Regions from separate parts of the Methylorubrum sp. POS3 genome, predicted to be linked through region 2. Evidence: predicted binding sites of a transcription regulator. Region 2 holds the regulator's gene; each other region holds the start of a gene.
What was found. The regulator LexA, encoded in region 2, represses DNA repair genes until DNA is damaged. The targets are predictions, from matches to a motif close to TGTTCNNNNTGTGTTCNG.
Positions count from the first base shown of each region.

Region 1: the regulator LexA is predicted to act here: its motif matches at 2,313-2,330, upstream of OWC43_RS24280 (LexA family protein).
Region 3: the regulator LexA is predicted to act here: its motif matches at 2,702-2,719, upstream of parE (DNA topoisomerase IV subunit B).

Region 1 is NZ_JAPRBT010000051.1:6,922-12,020, forward strand. Features, by position in the region: gene OWC43_RS24260 (helix-turn-helix domain-containing protein) at 633-995, opposite strand; gene OWC43_RS24265 (hypothetical protein) at 967-1,491, opposite strand; gene OWC43_RS24270 (hypothetical protein) at 1,690-1,944, opposite strand; gene OWC43_RS24275 (hypothetical protein) at 1,956-2,210, opposite strand; gene OWC43_RS24280 (LexA family protein) at 2,350-2,805, shown strand; gene OWC43_RS24285 (hypothetical protein) at 2,802-3,539, shown strand; partial or broken gene OWC43_RS24290 (DUF4113 domain-containing protein) at 3,675-4,055, shown strand; gene OWC43_RS24295 (hypothetical protein) at 4,063-4,458, opposite strand; gene OWC43_RS24300 (hypothetical protein) at 4,695-4,922, opposite strand; tRNA gene OWC43_RS24305 (tRNA-Pro) at 5,095-5,099, opposite strand, start outside.
Region 2 is NZ_JAPRBT010000001.1:4,005,192-4,010,290, forward strand. Features, by position in the region: gene gltX (glutamate--tRNA ligase) at 1-872, opposite strand, end outside; gene OWC43_RS18435 (ComEC/Rec2 family competence protein) at 1,016-3,262, shown strand; gene lexA (transcriptional repressor LexA) at 3,256-3,984, opposite strand; gene OWC43_RS18445 (DUF1236 domain-containing protein) at 4,178-4,426, opposite strand; gene OWC43_RS18450 (hypothetical protein) at 4,423-5,049, opposite strand.
Region 3 is NZ_JAPRBT010000001.1:4,797,298-4,802,396, forward strand. Features, by position in the region: gene OWC43_RS22320 (trans-sulfuration enzyme family protein) at 1-764, shown strand, start outside; gene OWC43_RS22325 (hypothetical protein) at 866-1,324, shown strand; gene OWC43_RS22330 (hypothetical protein) at 1,688-2,041, shown strand; gene OWC43_RS22335 (hypothetical protein) at 2,308-2,493, opposite strand; gene parE (DNA topoisomerase IV subunit B) at 2,781-4,844, shown strand.

The DNA.
Region 1 (5,099 bases), on a different contig from region 2:
CCGTAGCGGGGTTTTTATCTCAGGCTTCAAACCGTTCAGTAGCTTTGGTCTTAGAGCTCTTCATACGCGGAATCCACTGATTAAGATAACTCTAGCATCTGCACTACTAACTGCAAATCTTATCTCTGAGGTTCTGCTGGCTGTGCAATAGGTTGCGCAGAATTCGCGCTGGCATAAAGTTTGATTTCACTCTCGACTGGCCTGCGAATATGCAACCGGCCTAGACGGGTGACTAAATCTCCACATTGCATACGGACCTTGAGCGATCCTTCTGATCTGATCTCAAATGGGCTGAGTATTATCGGAGCTTGGACCGTAATAATTTTTTCTGAGTCGGGATCGGGTGGCGGTACCCAGGCTCTCTCGCTTTCAACTCTCGGGATATCAAACGAAAGCGACGGAGCTTCATTATCGTGTGGCATGTACACGCGCAAATTCAGCGGACCGTTCATTCTCCCTGCAATCTCATAATATGTAACACTTATAACAAGCTTAGGCAATAACACCGGAAATTCGGCATCAATTATAAGTTCGGACTGATAAATACCCATTAAACTCGTCTTTCCGCCGACCTCATTTCTAAGATCGTCACAGAATAAAGTCTGCCCCCAAGCTATCCGTTCCGCTGGCATTTATAGGTAGGCCTCTTTGACAAGAACTTTATTGCTGTTAGCTGGCGTGCTTATCGATGTCGAAGGGGTAATATCCCTGGACGCATTACCATTTGGTGTGGCCAACTCGGGGAGAGACAGCTGTGGCTTTCGGCCCATCGCAGCGGCTAGTTCAGCTACTCTCCCAAGGGTAATATCTTTATGGCCACGAAGTTCGCGGTGAATGACGGATCGATCAACGCCGATTGTGCGCGCGATGTCAGCTTGGGTCAGGCCGCGCTTCGCGCCCTCTTCCGAAAGAGCCTTCTGCAAAGATCGCCGAACGCTTTCGATAAAGCGACCAGCAGCTCGCTTGCTAGGGGAAAGCGTAATTCGAAACGACATCTTCAGGGTTCTCTCCAGCAACAAACTTTGGTTCGTCCAAATCTAACTGTTCACGCTGCCTAACAGCCTCACCAGCCCATCCTGCATATAAGTTGTATGTTTTGACCTTCGTAGCCGTATCGATGCATGCTACAATGAACACATCCTTTGCGCAGAACCATCCAAAGAGGCGTAGGTCAGGGGTTTTCAACTCCCAAATCCCCTCACCCAGATGGGTGAGAGGTTTGAATCTATGGTCAAAAGTAAGTGTTTCACCGGCGCAGAAGATTTCTAATAGCGCGTCAAGCTGCTGAGTTGGATCCTGCTCCACCATCCATACCGAGTCCCAGACGGGCAACTCGAACTGCAGCCTAGGGATGATGCCACTTACGGCATATACGAGCCGGTGCTCCAGCTCGTTCGGCTCCAGTTGCGGGTCGATTTTGACTAAGACACCTCCGGCGATCAGACATGGTATCGTTGCCATAAAAGTCAACACGCCTTGTGGTGCGGACAATCCGAATTAGCGGATTCGTGTTAGCAGCGTCACAACAGAACGGCTACCGAAGCCAGCGGGACACTCATCGCCTTTACCCCGCCACTGCGACCGTTCACTACGCACTTTGCCATTGCCGACCCCGACCCACCGCGGCCTCATACCCTCACCACACCGCCGCCAGCATTCACGGCGACCAGCAGCTGGGCATCGTGGCTGTCATTTGTCACCATCGTCGGCCGCAAAAAACCAAGCAGCAAGGAAAGCGGCACCGTCGTGCTGATCGCGGGTACGGCCCATTAGGTGACCCTCCGGATCTTCCACTCGCCACGTGCCTGTGTGCTCTTCATCCCGAATCAACCGCCCGGTCATGCCCTGGCCGACCATGACCTCTATGAAGCCTGATCGCTCCGACCCGCGCAGCCGGTAGGTTGGAATCTTTGGTGTTGCGGCGCGCCACGCCTCGGGATCCATGAGAGCTTCCATCACGCCGCCTGGAGGCTCTCGGCGAAATCGTCTGGCACGTCGCCGAACTGACCGAGGATGGTCGCGCTGTCCAATTCGCCGGTCTCATCATCAGCCACGATCTGAAGCGCGGCAGATCCAGGAATGCGAGTGGCCATCGCCTCGGCTCGTTTCAGCGCGCCGCTGCCCGACTGCGACACCTGCCGGTCGCCGGGGATGAGGCGCTTCCGCTTCAACACGAAGGTCTGCACGAGGAAGGTCGTCCGCATCGTCATGGCCGTTCTCCTACTCCAAGCCTAAGTCAGGTGTTATCCGCGTTTTCCACAGGGCGCCGCGAGCATCACAAGCGCGCGTTGACCCGGAACCGCCCAGCTGTTTGTTCTCTTTTCGTTCTAGCACGGGAGGAGGTTCGGCGTGAGCCTGTTTCGGATCGACGCATTGCCGGATGACGGGCTTTCCACCGTAAGCATACCCGTGATGGGTCAGGCGCTCTGCGCCGGCTTCCCGTCGCCGGCTGACGACTTCCAGGAGCAGGCGATCGAGCTGCCGCGCTGGCTGGTCCCGAACCCGCCCGCGACCTTCCTTTGGCGCATCGCCGGCTTCAGCATGCGCGACGCCGGCATCCATGACGGCGATCTCGCCTGCGTCGATCGCAGCCTCACGCCCGGCCACGGCAGCATCGTCGTCGCCGCCGTCGATGGCGAAATGTCGATCAAGCGGGTCGTCGTCGAGGGCAACCGCACGCGTCTCGCCTTCGACAACGCTGACCTGCCCATCTACGCCCTCCAGGAACTCTCCGAGGCGGCGATCTGGGGCGTGGTGCGCTTCACGATCCGCTGGCACGTGGCCAAGACCGGCCTGTCCCGGTGAGCGGGCCGGCGGAACGGCTGCGCGACCGGATCGGCGGCGGGCGCGCCATCGCCCTGATCGACGGCAACAGCTTCTGCTGCTCAGGCGAGCGCATCTTAGACCCTAAGCTCGCCCGTGTGCCGGTGATCGTACTGTCGAACAACGATGGCCTTTGTAATCGGGCTTCCAATGTCAAGGCCGCAGTGGCTTGGCCCGCACTCAGCGGTTCGAAGTGGGGTAATTGCCGAGGTGCTCGCGACGCCTTAAGATGCTCGACAACGCACAATTCTCTGATCACCGACGTTTGCTCGACGATGTATAAAAAAATCTTAGGCATTCTAGGAGCTGTCTATATCGCCCTATCTCTCATCGGCAACAATCACGTTGTTGCCCCCACGCGCAGCGATAGTATTAGCGTACAAGAGGATTTGCTCAAACTTCGCGCTTCTCTTCGCAGTAGGAAGCCAACATCTACTGATATGCTGGATTTATCACAATTGAATAATGGCAAATGGCGTTCAGCATGCTTGGTTGGTGGTTATCGGAATTATCTTGATGCCATAAAGGAAATCGAACCGGTAAGTTGGCCATGGTCATTTTTTGGCCCATTGAGTGAATTTCAAATGGCCGTCGTTTACACGGATGAGACCATGACAGTGCAGGCCATGAAATTTGATCAGGCATTGGGTGCAGATGGTCAGCATTTCAAGAAATGTATAACCAAACCGAAAGCTTCTATCGCGGTTGGGCCGTAACTAATTTGATCAGTGCTGGTCGTATAACAGCATTCCCTGACGACCTGCGTCATAGTCCGTGCGCTCGAACTAATCTCACACTTACTGGGCTCTTGGCATCTGTCCGTGGTCGGCACGATGACCACCACATGACCGCGTTCGGATTCGACGGTGGTGACGCTGCCGGAGGCCACCAACGACACGCTGGCGCTGATCCCGGCGGCCCTCCACGGCGTGGCCCGGACATGGCGCGAGCAGGGCGACCCGCCCTGGCGCTATTCCAAGGCCGGCATCGTCACGACCGACCTCGTGCCGCTGGTGGGCTCCCAGCGGGCGCTGATCGGCCGGCTCGACCGCGAGCGCTCGGCGAGCCTGATGGGCGCGCTCGATGCCTGCAACGCGCGCTGGGGCCGCGGCGCGGTGGTGCCGGCGCGAGCCGGGCTTGAGCGGCAGCGGCGCGGCTGGGCGACGAAGTTCGAGATGCGAACGCCGCGCTACACCACGCGGGTGGACGAGCTGCCGACAGCGCGCGCCTGAGGTGGACTCAGCGCCCGCCTTGCTTCGCCGCGAACTCCCAGATCGGCATCCCCTGCGGCACACCGAGCGTATCCCGGTATGCGCCGGTGTTGCCGAAGGTCACGCAGCGGGCGTCGATGGCCGACGCCTTGCGCCCGCTCAGCATCAGCGCTCCGCACCAGTCCGTTCGCAACGTGCCGTGCTGAGGGTGGACACCGAAGAGCTGCGACGCTGTCCAGCCAAGTGCTGCAGCCTCGCTGCCGAATCGATCCACGAAATCGAGCGCGGACGCCAGCAATGTGGCCCAGGCGGAGGCGCTGAGGCGCGGGCATGGAGAGCGGTCCGCCCGCAGGGTCAGAAGCCTGCGCTTCCACTCGGCTGCGTCGGGAGAGAGGTCGTCGAACGTCGTCTCGGCTTGCAGCATAGGACCCGGTCATCGCGAAGGGACCGAGGGCGTAGGAGCGAAACCTTACCTCACACTGAAGGAAACAGGCGCCACGCTGCGAATGCGAGCGCCCCACCGAGTATCGCCAGGGTCGGCAGCCAGTGCCACCAACGTACAGGTCCCGACCGATACCGGGGGCGTGGCGGGTGGGTACGATCGACTTCGGCGAGGTAGTGCTCGAAAGCGGGGCCGGGCGGCTCTTGCATCGATGCTTCTCAGCGAACGCCAGCCGGATCGCCGTCCGCGCTGCGCTGAGCCGCCGGTACGCTGTCCTTGTTACCCAAAACCGACTTGGCGAAGGCGTTCGCCGCCACGGCAGCAGCCAGATCGACCAAGTAGCTATTGGGGAGCGGGACCCGGTCCTTATCGCCGTTGGGCACCCCCTTCACGAGACGTCTCACGTCGTCTGTGATGGCTTTTGCCTCGAATAGCTCGGAGACCATGAGTGGGGAGTCGGCCATGACAGGGCTGAGAACGCCTCTCGAACGGACCGTGGGTGAAAACGTGGGGGACTGTGGGGGTTTGCCTCCGGCTGACCGCCGTTCGTTCCCCCTACAGTTCAACGGCCGTTCAAGAGAGGCCCGTACGTAAGTCTCTGCCGGCACAGAGAAATAATGGTC
Region 2 (5,099 bases):
AGATCGAACGCCGCGATCATCTCCTCCGTCGAGAAGACCTCCTGATCGCCGTGGCTCCAGCCGAGACGGACAAGGTAGTTGCGGAGCGCCGTGGGCAGGTAGCCGCGGTCGCGGTATTCCTCGACGCCGAGCGCGCCGTGACGCTTCGAGAGCTTGGCTCCGTCCGCACCGTGAATCAGCGGGATATGCGCCATGGCCGGAACGTCCCAGCCGAGTGCCCGATAGATCTGGCTTTGGCGCGCGGCGTTGGTGAGGTGGTCGTCGCCGCGAATGATCTGCGTCACGCCCATGTCGTGGTCGTCCACCACGACGGCGAGCATGTAGGTCGGGGTTCCATCGGAACGAAGCAGTACGAGGTCGTCGAGATCGCGATTGGCCCAGGTGACGCGGCCCTGCACCCCGTCATCCACCACGGTCTCGCCCTCGAGCGGGGCGCGCAGGCGGATCACCGGCTTCACGCCGGCCGGCGCCTCGGACGGATCGCGGTCGCGCCAGCGGCCGTCATAACGCGGCGCCCGGCCCTCGGCGCGCGCCGTCTCGCGCATCTGCGTCAGCTCTTCGGCGGTGGCGTAGCAATGATAGGCATGGCCGGACGCCAGCAGGCTCTCGGCAACCGCGCGATGCCGCTCGGCGCGGGCGAATTGGTAGATCACCTCGCCGTCCCAATCGAGGCCGAGCCAGCGCATGCCGTCGAGAATCGCGTCGATGGCGCCCTGCGTCGAGCGCTCGCGATCGGTGTCCTCGATTCGCAGCAGCATCCGTCCGCCGAAGCGGCGGGCATAGAGCCAATTGAACAGGGCCGTGCGCGCGCCGCCGATATGGAGGTAGCCCGTGGGCGAGGGCGCAAAGCGCGTGACGACGGGTGCCGACATCGATGTTCTTGAAAACCTGAAATTTCGGGAGGGCGGCGGTCGCCGCTCCATGGCGGGCGTGTAGCACGAGGATGCGGATGCGTTAAGAATTCGTCACCGGCGCTTTCCGGGTCGGCACGGCGCAGGGAGCGGAGTTCGGCCGGATGGCGAGAAACGGCGGAAGGGCGCTGCGGGTGACGCGTCCCGCCCTCTTCGCCGACCGCGTCCCAACGCCCTCCCGTCTCTTGGCGCTCGCCGCCGGTGAGTTTCGGCTGGGACTGGACCGCGAAGGCGAACAGAGGCGGTTGTTCCCCTGGCTTGCCGTCGCCTTCGGGATCGGGATCCTCGTCTACTTCACGGGCACCGACGGGACACCCACGCTCGCCGCTCCGCTCGTTGCGGCCGGCTTTTGCCTTGGGCTGACTCCGCTCCTGCAGGCCCGGCCAGCCTGGCTCGCGCTTGTCTTGGGACTGGGCACGGCCTTTCTCGGCTTCGCCGCTTGCGTCTGGCGCGTGAACTCCGTCGCCGGGCCGATCCTCGCCCGCACCATGATTGCGCCACTCGTCGGCGTGGTCGAGGGGCTGGAGGAACGCGAGGGCGGCGCCCGGTTGATCGTCCGTGTCGAGAGCTTCGGCGACCTCACCGCGGCGGCTCAGCCACGCCGGGTCCGCGTTTCATACAAGGCCGGGCAGTCCGTGCGGCCGGGCGATACGATCCGCGCCACAGCGCGCTTGCTCCCGCCCCCGGAAGCGGCCCGGCCGGGTGGCTACGACTTTGCCCGTGATGCATATTTTCGGGGCATCGGTGCGGTCGGCTCGCTCAGCGGCAAGGTGGAGATCGCACCGCGAACGATCCCCCTTCCGTTCGCGCTCAAAATGGCGGCCTCGATCGACGAGGCCCGCAATCACCTGACTCGGCGCATCGCGGACGCGATCGGTGGTCAGGCCGGCGCGGTCGCGGCGGCGCTCGTGACGGGCAAGCGCGGCCTAATTACGGAGGAGACCAACCGCGTATTACGGGCGGCCGGTATCTATCACGTCGTTTCCATTTCCGGATTGCACATGGTGCTCGCGGCCGGCGTGGTGTTCTGGTTGGTCCGGGCCGGCCTCGCCCTGGTACCGATCCTTGCCCTTGCCTTCCCCATCAAGAAGATAGCGGCCGGCACCGCGATGGTCGGCGTGACCGCCTATTGCGCTTTCTCCGGCTGGGACGTCGCCGCCGAGCGTGCTCTCATCATGACCTTGGTCATGTTGGGCGCGGTTCTGGTCGACCGGCCGGCGCTCAGCATGCGCAATCTTGCCCTCGCCGCGATCCTCGCCCTCGCCCGTGAACCTGAAGCGCTGCTTGGTCCGAGCTTCCAGATGTCGTTTGCGGCCGTGGCCGGACTGATCGCCTGTGCGCCCCTCCTCGATGGAGCGTCGTTTCGACGGGAGCGCGATTCAGCGCTGTTGCGTATCATCTCACGATGTCTGGCTGTCGGCGTCGGCACGCTCGCGACGACGTTGGTTGCTCAGTTTGCGACAGCGCCTTTCGCGACCTACCATTTCCAGACCATCCAGCCCTTCGGCCTCATTGGCAATGCGCTGACGCTTCCGCTCGTCTCGCTCGCGGTGATGCCCGCCGCGGTCCTGGGGATGATCGCCTATCCCTTTGCCCTCGACCGGCCGGTCTGGTGGGTCATGGGCCTCGCCGTTCGCGGGATGCTCGACATCTCGGAATGGATCACGGGCTTCGGCCAATCGACGGTCGTACTCCCGGCGTTTGGCGCTGGCGCGTTGGTGCTGCTGGCGCTAGCCCTGCTGCTCGCGACCTTGCCGGTTTCACGTCTGCGCGGGCTCGCTATCTTGCCCGCAGCAATCGGCCTTGCCGCCGCTGCAACACCGGCGCGCTTCGACCTCTACATCGATCGCGACGGCGCCGGAGCGGCGATCCGAGGGACGGATGGACGCCTTGCTGTACTCGGGCGTCCGCCGACCTTCGTGCTCGAACAATGGTTGAAAGCCGACGGTGATGCTCGCTCGGCCGCCTCTCTCAACGGAGGCCCCGAACCTCGTTGTGACAGACTCGGCTGCACGATGACCACCTTCGATGGACGGACGGTCGCGCTGGTGCTCGACAAACGCGCCTTTGAAGAAGATTGCGCCCGTGCCGATATCCTCATCAGCCGATTGAGGCCGCCACCGAACTGTCGCGCACCCCTGAGAATCGACAAAAATTATCTTGAAACACACGGAGCGACAGCGATCCGGCTTGGGGCACCCCATCCCGAGATTGTCACGGCCCGTAGCAGTCAGACGCCACAGCCTTGGCAAGCTCGACCGGTCGCTGTGGCGCCAGCGACCAATCCAGCCTCACCAGAGACAGGATCAGCCGTAGATCCCGGCGTTACGGAGATGGACTCGCTTCAGTAACGGCGCACGAGACTGACGAGCTTGCCTTGGATGCGGACCCGGTCCGGTCCGAGAACCCGGGTTTCGTAGGCAGGGTTTGCCGCCTCGAGCGCAATCGAGGAGCCGCGACGGCGCAGGCGTTTCAGCGTCGCCTCCTCGTCGTCGATCAGGGCCACGATGATATCGCCGTTATTGGCGGTTTCCTGCTTGTGGATCACCACCAAGTCGCCGTCGAGGATACCGGCCTCGATCATCGAGTCACCGCGGACTTCGAGGGCGTAATGCTCACCACCGGCCAAAAAATCGGGCGACATCGCAATCGTGTGACTCTGGCTTTCGATCGCCGAGATCGGCGTACCGGCGGCGATGCGGCCCATCACCGGCACGATGACCGGTCGGCCCTCGCCGTCCTGCGCTTGCAGCAGAGGAGCCTTCGGCGCGACCGGCTTACCGGCAAGTCCGCCCTCGACCACACTCGGCGTGAAGCGGCGCAGCTCGGCTGTCGGAACAGCTGGCTTGGCGGCGGGTGCCTCCGGCATCCGCAGAATTTCGAGGGCACGCGCTCGATTCGGCAGCCGACGCAGGAAGCCCCGCTCCTCGAGCGCCATGATGAGCCGGTGGATGCCCGATTTCGACTTCAGGTCGAGAGCATCCTTCATCTCGTCGAACGACGGAGGTACGCCGCTCTCCTGCATCCGTGACTGGATGAATTGAAGGAGTTCGAGTTGCTTGCGGGTCAGCATGCGGCACCTGCTGTCGCGTGCGGCATAGCCGCCGCCGGATCGTGGAAAACAAATCGCGAACAGGCTAGACGTTCCTATCCTGTTCTGCAAGTGCCGGCTTGGCCGTGTGATGCTGTCGATGCGCTGCGTGGACGGCATAAAAAAAGGCGGCGGAGCCGAAGCCCCGCCGCCCTGATCGGCTATTGAAGTCGGATCAGCCCGGGATGACGTCGACGATCTCGTAGGTGTCCGGGTCGATGATGACGATGTCGTCCCGCACGAGAATGAACTGGAATCCGCGATAAGCCGGGACCAGCGTCAGGATCGTCGGCGGGAGCGGGTGCAGCGAGACCGACCGCGGAATCGCCGTGCCCACGTTCAGCGAGAAATTGACGTTGCTGACCGACCGGACGTTGGTGCTGGTGATCGACTGGCGGAACTCGGTGCGCTGCGTCGTATTCAAGCTCCGCGTCGCGCCACGAGCCTCGGAGACGTTGCCGCGTCCACCGCGGTCACCGCGCTCGGCGCCGTCACGGCCACCGCGATCACCCCGCTCGGCACCATTGCGATCACCGCGCTCGGCGCCATCGCGACCGTTGCGGTCGCCACGCTCGGCACCATCGCGGCCGTTGCGATCGCCGCGCTCGGCACCGTCCCTGCCGCCCCGCTCGGCACCGTCGCGGCCACCACGCTCACCCGCCGCGTCTTGGCCGCCGCGTTCGCCGGCGTTCTGACCACCGCGTGCACCCTTCTCGCCCGGCGCACCGCTGCGGGTCGCACCGCCCGCACCGCCGGGCTCACCACCCCGCATTGCGCCACCGGCTCCGCTAGAACCGCCAGAATCGCCACCGCGCATCCCGCCGCCGGCACCACCGGCGCCGCCCGCGCCGCCGGCCTCACCGCCGCGCATCGCGCCGCCACCGGCTCCGCCGCCCGCGCCGCCGGCTCCGCCACCGGCAGCCCCGCCGCCGGCACCACCAGCACCGACGCCTGCGCCGCCACCAGCACCACCGCCCGCGCCACCACCGGCTCCGCCGCCAGCCCCACCGCCAGCGCCGCCGCCCTGGGCCAAGGCGGTCGCCGCACCGAGTACGAGGATGGCCGCCGTGGCCGTGCTGCGTAAGAACTTGCTCATC
Region 3 (5,099 bases), 790 kb from region 2:
ACGCCGTCCGCGCCGCTTTCGTACCCGGCCGCACCCGCCTCGTCTGGGTCGAGACCCCGGGCAACCCGCTCTGCACCATCGTCGACCTCGCCGCTGTCGCGGAGTTGGCGCATGCGGCCGGTGCGCGGCTCGTCGTCGATTCCACCGCGTCGAGTCCGATCGTCACCCGGCCACTGGAGCTCGGGGCCGATCTCGTGATGCATTCGGCGACCAAGATCCTGAACGGCCATTCGGACGTGGTGGCCGGGGTGCTGGCCGCCGCGCGGCCCGATGCCTTCTGGGAGCGCCTGATCGCCATCCGGGCGACATGGGGGGCGATCCTCGGTCCGTTCGAGGCCTATCTGCTGATGCGGGGCCTGCGCACCCTTCCCCTCCGGGTGAGCGCCCAGAGTGCCGGAGCGCTGCATCTCGCCGAGCGCCTGTCGGGTCATCCCTTGGTGGGAACCGTGCTCTATCCCGGCCTCGCGGACCATCCGGGCCACGCGGTGGCGGCGCGGCAGATGCAGGGAGGCTTCGGCTTCATGCTGTCGATTCGGGTCGCTGGCGGTGAGGCCGCAGCGATCGCGACCGCGGCGCGGGTACGACTGTGGAAGAGGGCGACCTCGCTCGGGGGCGTCGAGAGCCTGATCGAACACCGCGCCTCGGTCGAGGGCACCGGCACCCCCTGCCCGCCCGACCTCCTGCGCCTCTCGGTGGGGATCGAGGATCCGAACGACCTGTTCCGCGATCTCGACGAGGCGCTGCACGGCGCGGCTTCGTCCTGAGGGTAGCGGCGGGATTTTTGCGCTCGGCCACGTCCGACGTCGCTTCCGGTGCGTTGTCGTTGCGAGCGCCCTGCCCTCCCGCGAACCTCGTACGAGCCGTCATGACGACACGCATCCTTCTCGCCGCCCTAGGTTTCGCCGTGCTGTCCGGGCCGGCTCTTGCGGAGGACGGGCCGCCCCGGCTCGACGTCGAATCCACCTGCAAGTCGGCTCAGCGGGCGCAGGTGAGCATCAGCGAGAATGCGAGCCTCGATGGCTGCCTCCGTTCCGAACGGGGGGCCCATGACGAGTTGAAGAAGAATTGGGGCAAGTTCCCCGAGGCCGCCAAGACGCAATGCTCCCAGCAATTCAAGGCGGGCGGATCGCCCTCCTATGTCGAGTTGGTGACCTGCCTCGAGCTCGCGAGCGGCTCCGTACCGTCGCAGGGCAAGGATCAAGGTGCGGAGAGTGCCGTCGGTGGCGGCCGCGCGCCCGTCGAGGGACGTAGCGGCACGGGGCTGACCCGAGAGCCCTCGCCCGCCCAGCGCACGAACCCGATCGATGTGCTGAAGGATAAGTAAGGCCTCCGTCGCGAGCGTCGCTGCGTCGCCGTCACGGTTCACACGATCGAACCGGAACTGTTCGCCGCCCTGCCCACGGCCCCCGCGACCGAGCCGATGCGGCGGGAACCTGTCGCTGAGCCGCATCGGCTCAGCCTCCCGCAATCAGCAAAATGACTTGGACCGGCGTGCTCACCGTAAGGGGGGCGTGGAGCCCCTGGCGTCCTGGAATTCGATCCACAACGTCCAGGCGAGGGCAGTTAATTCCTCTCAACTTATATAATTATGCGGGAGAAGGTTACCGAACCTTTACCACGATAGGCAACCCAAAGCATTCGCATGCAACTTGGTGTTATAATGCGCATTGCATGAACACGAATAGCCATGGGAGCTTCGATCGTGACGTCGAACAATTTCCCTGAAACGGTGGTTGTCTGGCTCGATCCGCAACGTCCGGATTTCGGCGTGAAACTCGTCGACAACGTGCCCGACGCCTTGTCGGCCCTGCATCGCCATGGGCTCGAGGAAGCCCTGCACGGGCCGCAATCGCAACTCTGGAAATCGGCGGCCGGCGCCTTGGTCAAAGCCGATGTCGAGCCGAACTCGAACAATCTCCGGTCGGCCTACGAGACGTTTCTGCGGCTGGTGAAACGCGCCGCGCCAGTCCCGACGAATATCAGGCTGAGGACATCACCCCGCGGACTGCGCGAAAAGGTCGAGGCCTTCTTCGTCATTTAGGGGTCGGTCGGGCAGGACCGAAGGATAGCGCTCGGTCCTGCTTGCCAAATGGCGTCGAGGAGCCTTTCCGATCGAACCCTCAATGGCGTCTCAGGCCACCGTCCAACGGATCCAGATGCACCTCTCGGGACCGAAAACGAGTCAAAGTGCAAGGTCTGATCGACCTGATGACCTTCCAAGGACCACAGCCAGGGCCAAGGTGGCGCCCGGAACAAGCCGCCTCGTTTCGTCCCGCCCCTCACTTCAGGGCTCGGCGGGTAACGACCTTAGACGAAGTAGCTGAAGGTCGCCGCCAGAGCCGTCGCAACCGTCGCCAGCGCGATGCTCGACGAGGCGGAGAGGAGATATCGCGGCGCCACCGGCTCGATGTCTTCCGCGTAACCGAAGGCCTGACCGGCCACCCGTTCCAGGCGCGCGAGGGAGAGGTGGCGGGCCTGCGCAGCAGCGGTCATCGGCGGATCTCCCAATGGTCAAGCTGACGTTTCCGGGACAACGTGCGCCAACGCACATCGGTTCCCTCCGGCCCCGCAGGCACTCCTTAACCATCCCCTTGCATCACTGTCGTGACAGGATCCGGCCTACGATGTGCGGTCCCACGAATTGAACGGGCCGCCGACGGCATGCGATGCTGCGGCGCCGGAGGGCCGACAGGACACTTTTTGTTTCCTGTTTGTTCCTGTATCAAGAAGGTATGAAGAGCCATGCAGCCCGTCTCCGTCCCGACTCGAGGAGCCGTCGCGTGAGCGATCCGGCGCGCGATCTGTTCGGTCCGGGTGCGAAGCCTCCGTCCGAGGCCAAGCCGGTGCGTGCGGAAGCGGAGCGCCGTCGCCTCGCGGCGGTGCCGGCGGCCGTGCCGGAGACGGCGGAGGCCGGCTACGACGCGTCGGCGATCGAAGTTCTGGAAGGTCTGGAGCCGGTGCGGCGCCGGCCCGGCATGTATATCGGCGGCACCGATGAGCGGGCTCTGCACCACCTCTTCGCCGAGGTGATCGACAATTCGATGGACGAGGCCGTCGCGGGCCATGCGAGCTTCATCGAGGTCGAGCTCGAAGAGACCGGGTCTCTCGTCATCACCGACAATGGCCGCGGCATCCCGGTCGATCCGCATCCGAAATTCCCGGGCAAGTCCGCGCTCGAGGTCATCATGACCACGCTGCACGCGGGCGGAAAGTTCGATTCGAAGGTCTACGAGACCTCCGGCGGCCTGCACGGCGTCGGCATCTCGGTGGTCAACGCGCTGTCCGACGTTCTGGAGGTCGAAGTCGCCCGCAATCAGACCCTCTACCGCCAGACCTTCTCGCGCGGTCACGCACAGGGTTCGCTGGAGACGGTCGGCCGCGTGCAGAACCGGCGCGGCACGCGGGTGCGCTTCCACCCCGACGCGCAGATCTTCGGCTCGCTGAAATTCGACCCGCGGCGCCTGTTCAAGATGGCCCGCTCCAAGGCCTATCTCTTCGGCGGCGTCGAGATCCGCTGGCGCTGCGCGCCCTCTCTCCTCGAAGGCATGGAGGACGTTCCGGCGGAGGCCGTGCATCGCTTCCCCGGCGGCCTGTCAGATTATCTTGCTCGCGACATCGAGGGGAAAGAGCTCGTCCTCGACGCGATGTTCTCCGGCAAGGTGACGAAGCCCGGCTCCCACGGCTCGCTCGAATGGGCGGTGGCCTGGACGGTGGCCGATGACGGCGTCTCGCATTCCTACTGCAACACCATCCCGACGCCGGAGGGCGGCACCCACGAATCGGGCCTGCGCGTCGCGCTGCTGCGCGGCCTGCGCGAGCATGCCGAGCGGGTGAATCAGGCCAAGCGCATGACGGCGGTAACCACCGACGACGTGATGGCGACCTGTGCCTCCATGCTGTCGGTCTTCATCCGCGAGCCGGAATTCCAGGGACAGACCAAGGACAAGCTCGCCACGGTGGAGGCGTCCCGCATCGTCGAGACGGCGGTGCGCGACGCCTTCGATCACTGGCTCGCCGCCTCGCCGGCCCAGGCCAACAAGCTGCTCGACTGGGTGATCGACCGGGCCGAAGAGCGCCTGCGCCGCCGCCAGGAGAAGGAGGTCGCCCGCAAATCCGCCACGCGCAAGCTGCGGCTTCCCGGCAAGCTCGCCGATTGCTCGGCGGCCGGCACTGCGGGGTCCGAGATCTTCATCGTCGAGGGCGACTCGGCCGGCGGCTCGGCCAAGCAGGCGCGCGACCGTGCCACGCAGGCCGTGCTCCCCCTGCGGGGCAAGATCCTGAACGTGGCCTCGGCCAGCCGCGACAAGCTCGGCGCCAACCAGCTCATCTCGGACCTGACGCTGGCGCTGGGCTGCGGCACCGGCGCGAATTTTCGCGAGGGCGACCTTCGCTACGACAAGGTCATCATCATGACCGACGCGGACGTGGACGGCGCCCACATCGCCTCGCTCCTGATCACCTTCTTCTATCGTCAGATGCCCAAGCTCATCGACAAGGGCCACCTGTATCTGGCGATCCCGCCACTCTATCGGATCAGCCAGGGCGCCAAATCGGCCTATGCCCGCGACGATGCCGACAAGGAGCGGGTCATCAAGACCGTGTTCAAGAACGGCAAGGTCGAGATCGGCCGCTTCAAAGGTCTCGGCGAGATGATGCCGGCGCAGTTGAAGGAGACAACGATGGACCCGCGCAAGCGCACGCTCCTGCGCGTCGCGGTGCTCGACGAGGCGCGGGAATCGACCGGGGACACCGTGGAACGGCTGATGGGCAACAAGCCGGAAGCGCGCTTCGCGTTCATCACGGAGCGGGCGGCGTTTGCCGATGGGGCCGAGTTGGACATCTGATTGGGAGAGGGACCTCATCGTCTCGAGGGACGAGTTCCTCGAACGGGTAAGCGTTGGGGAGAACCTTTCTGAAGTGCTGCGGAAAGCGTCGCTGACGTCGGCAGGCTGACGTCGCGAACGCGGCGATTCTCCCGGATCACGGCGCAGTCAATCGGGTCCGGCTTGGCCTACCTGTCCCCATCCGCGAGTCCGACGATGCGGCGATGGGCGATCCACGCCATATCGTGCGGGGCGACAGGCTCGAGCCGGAGGCAG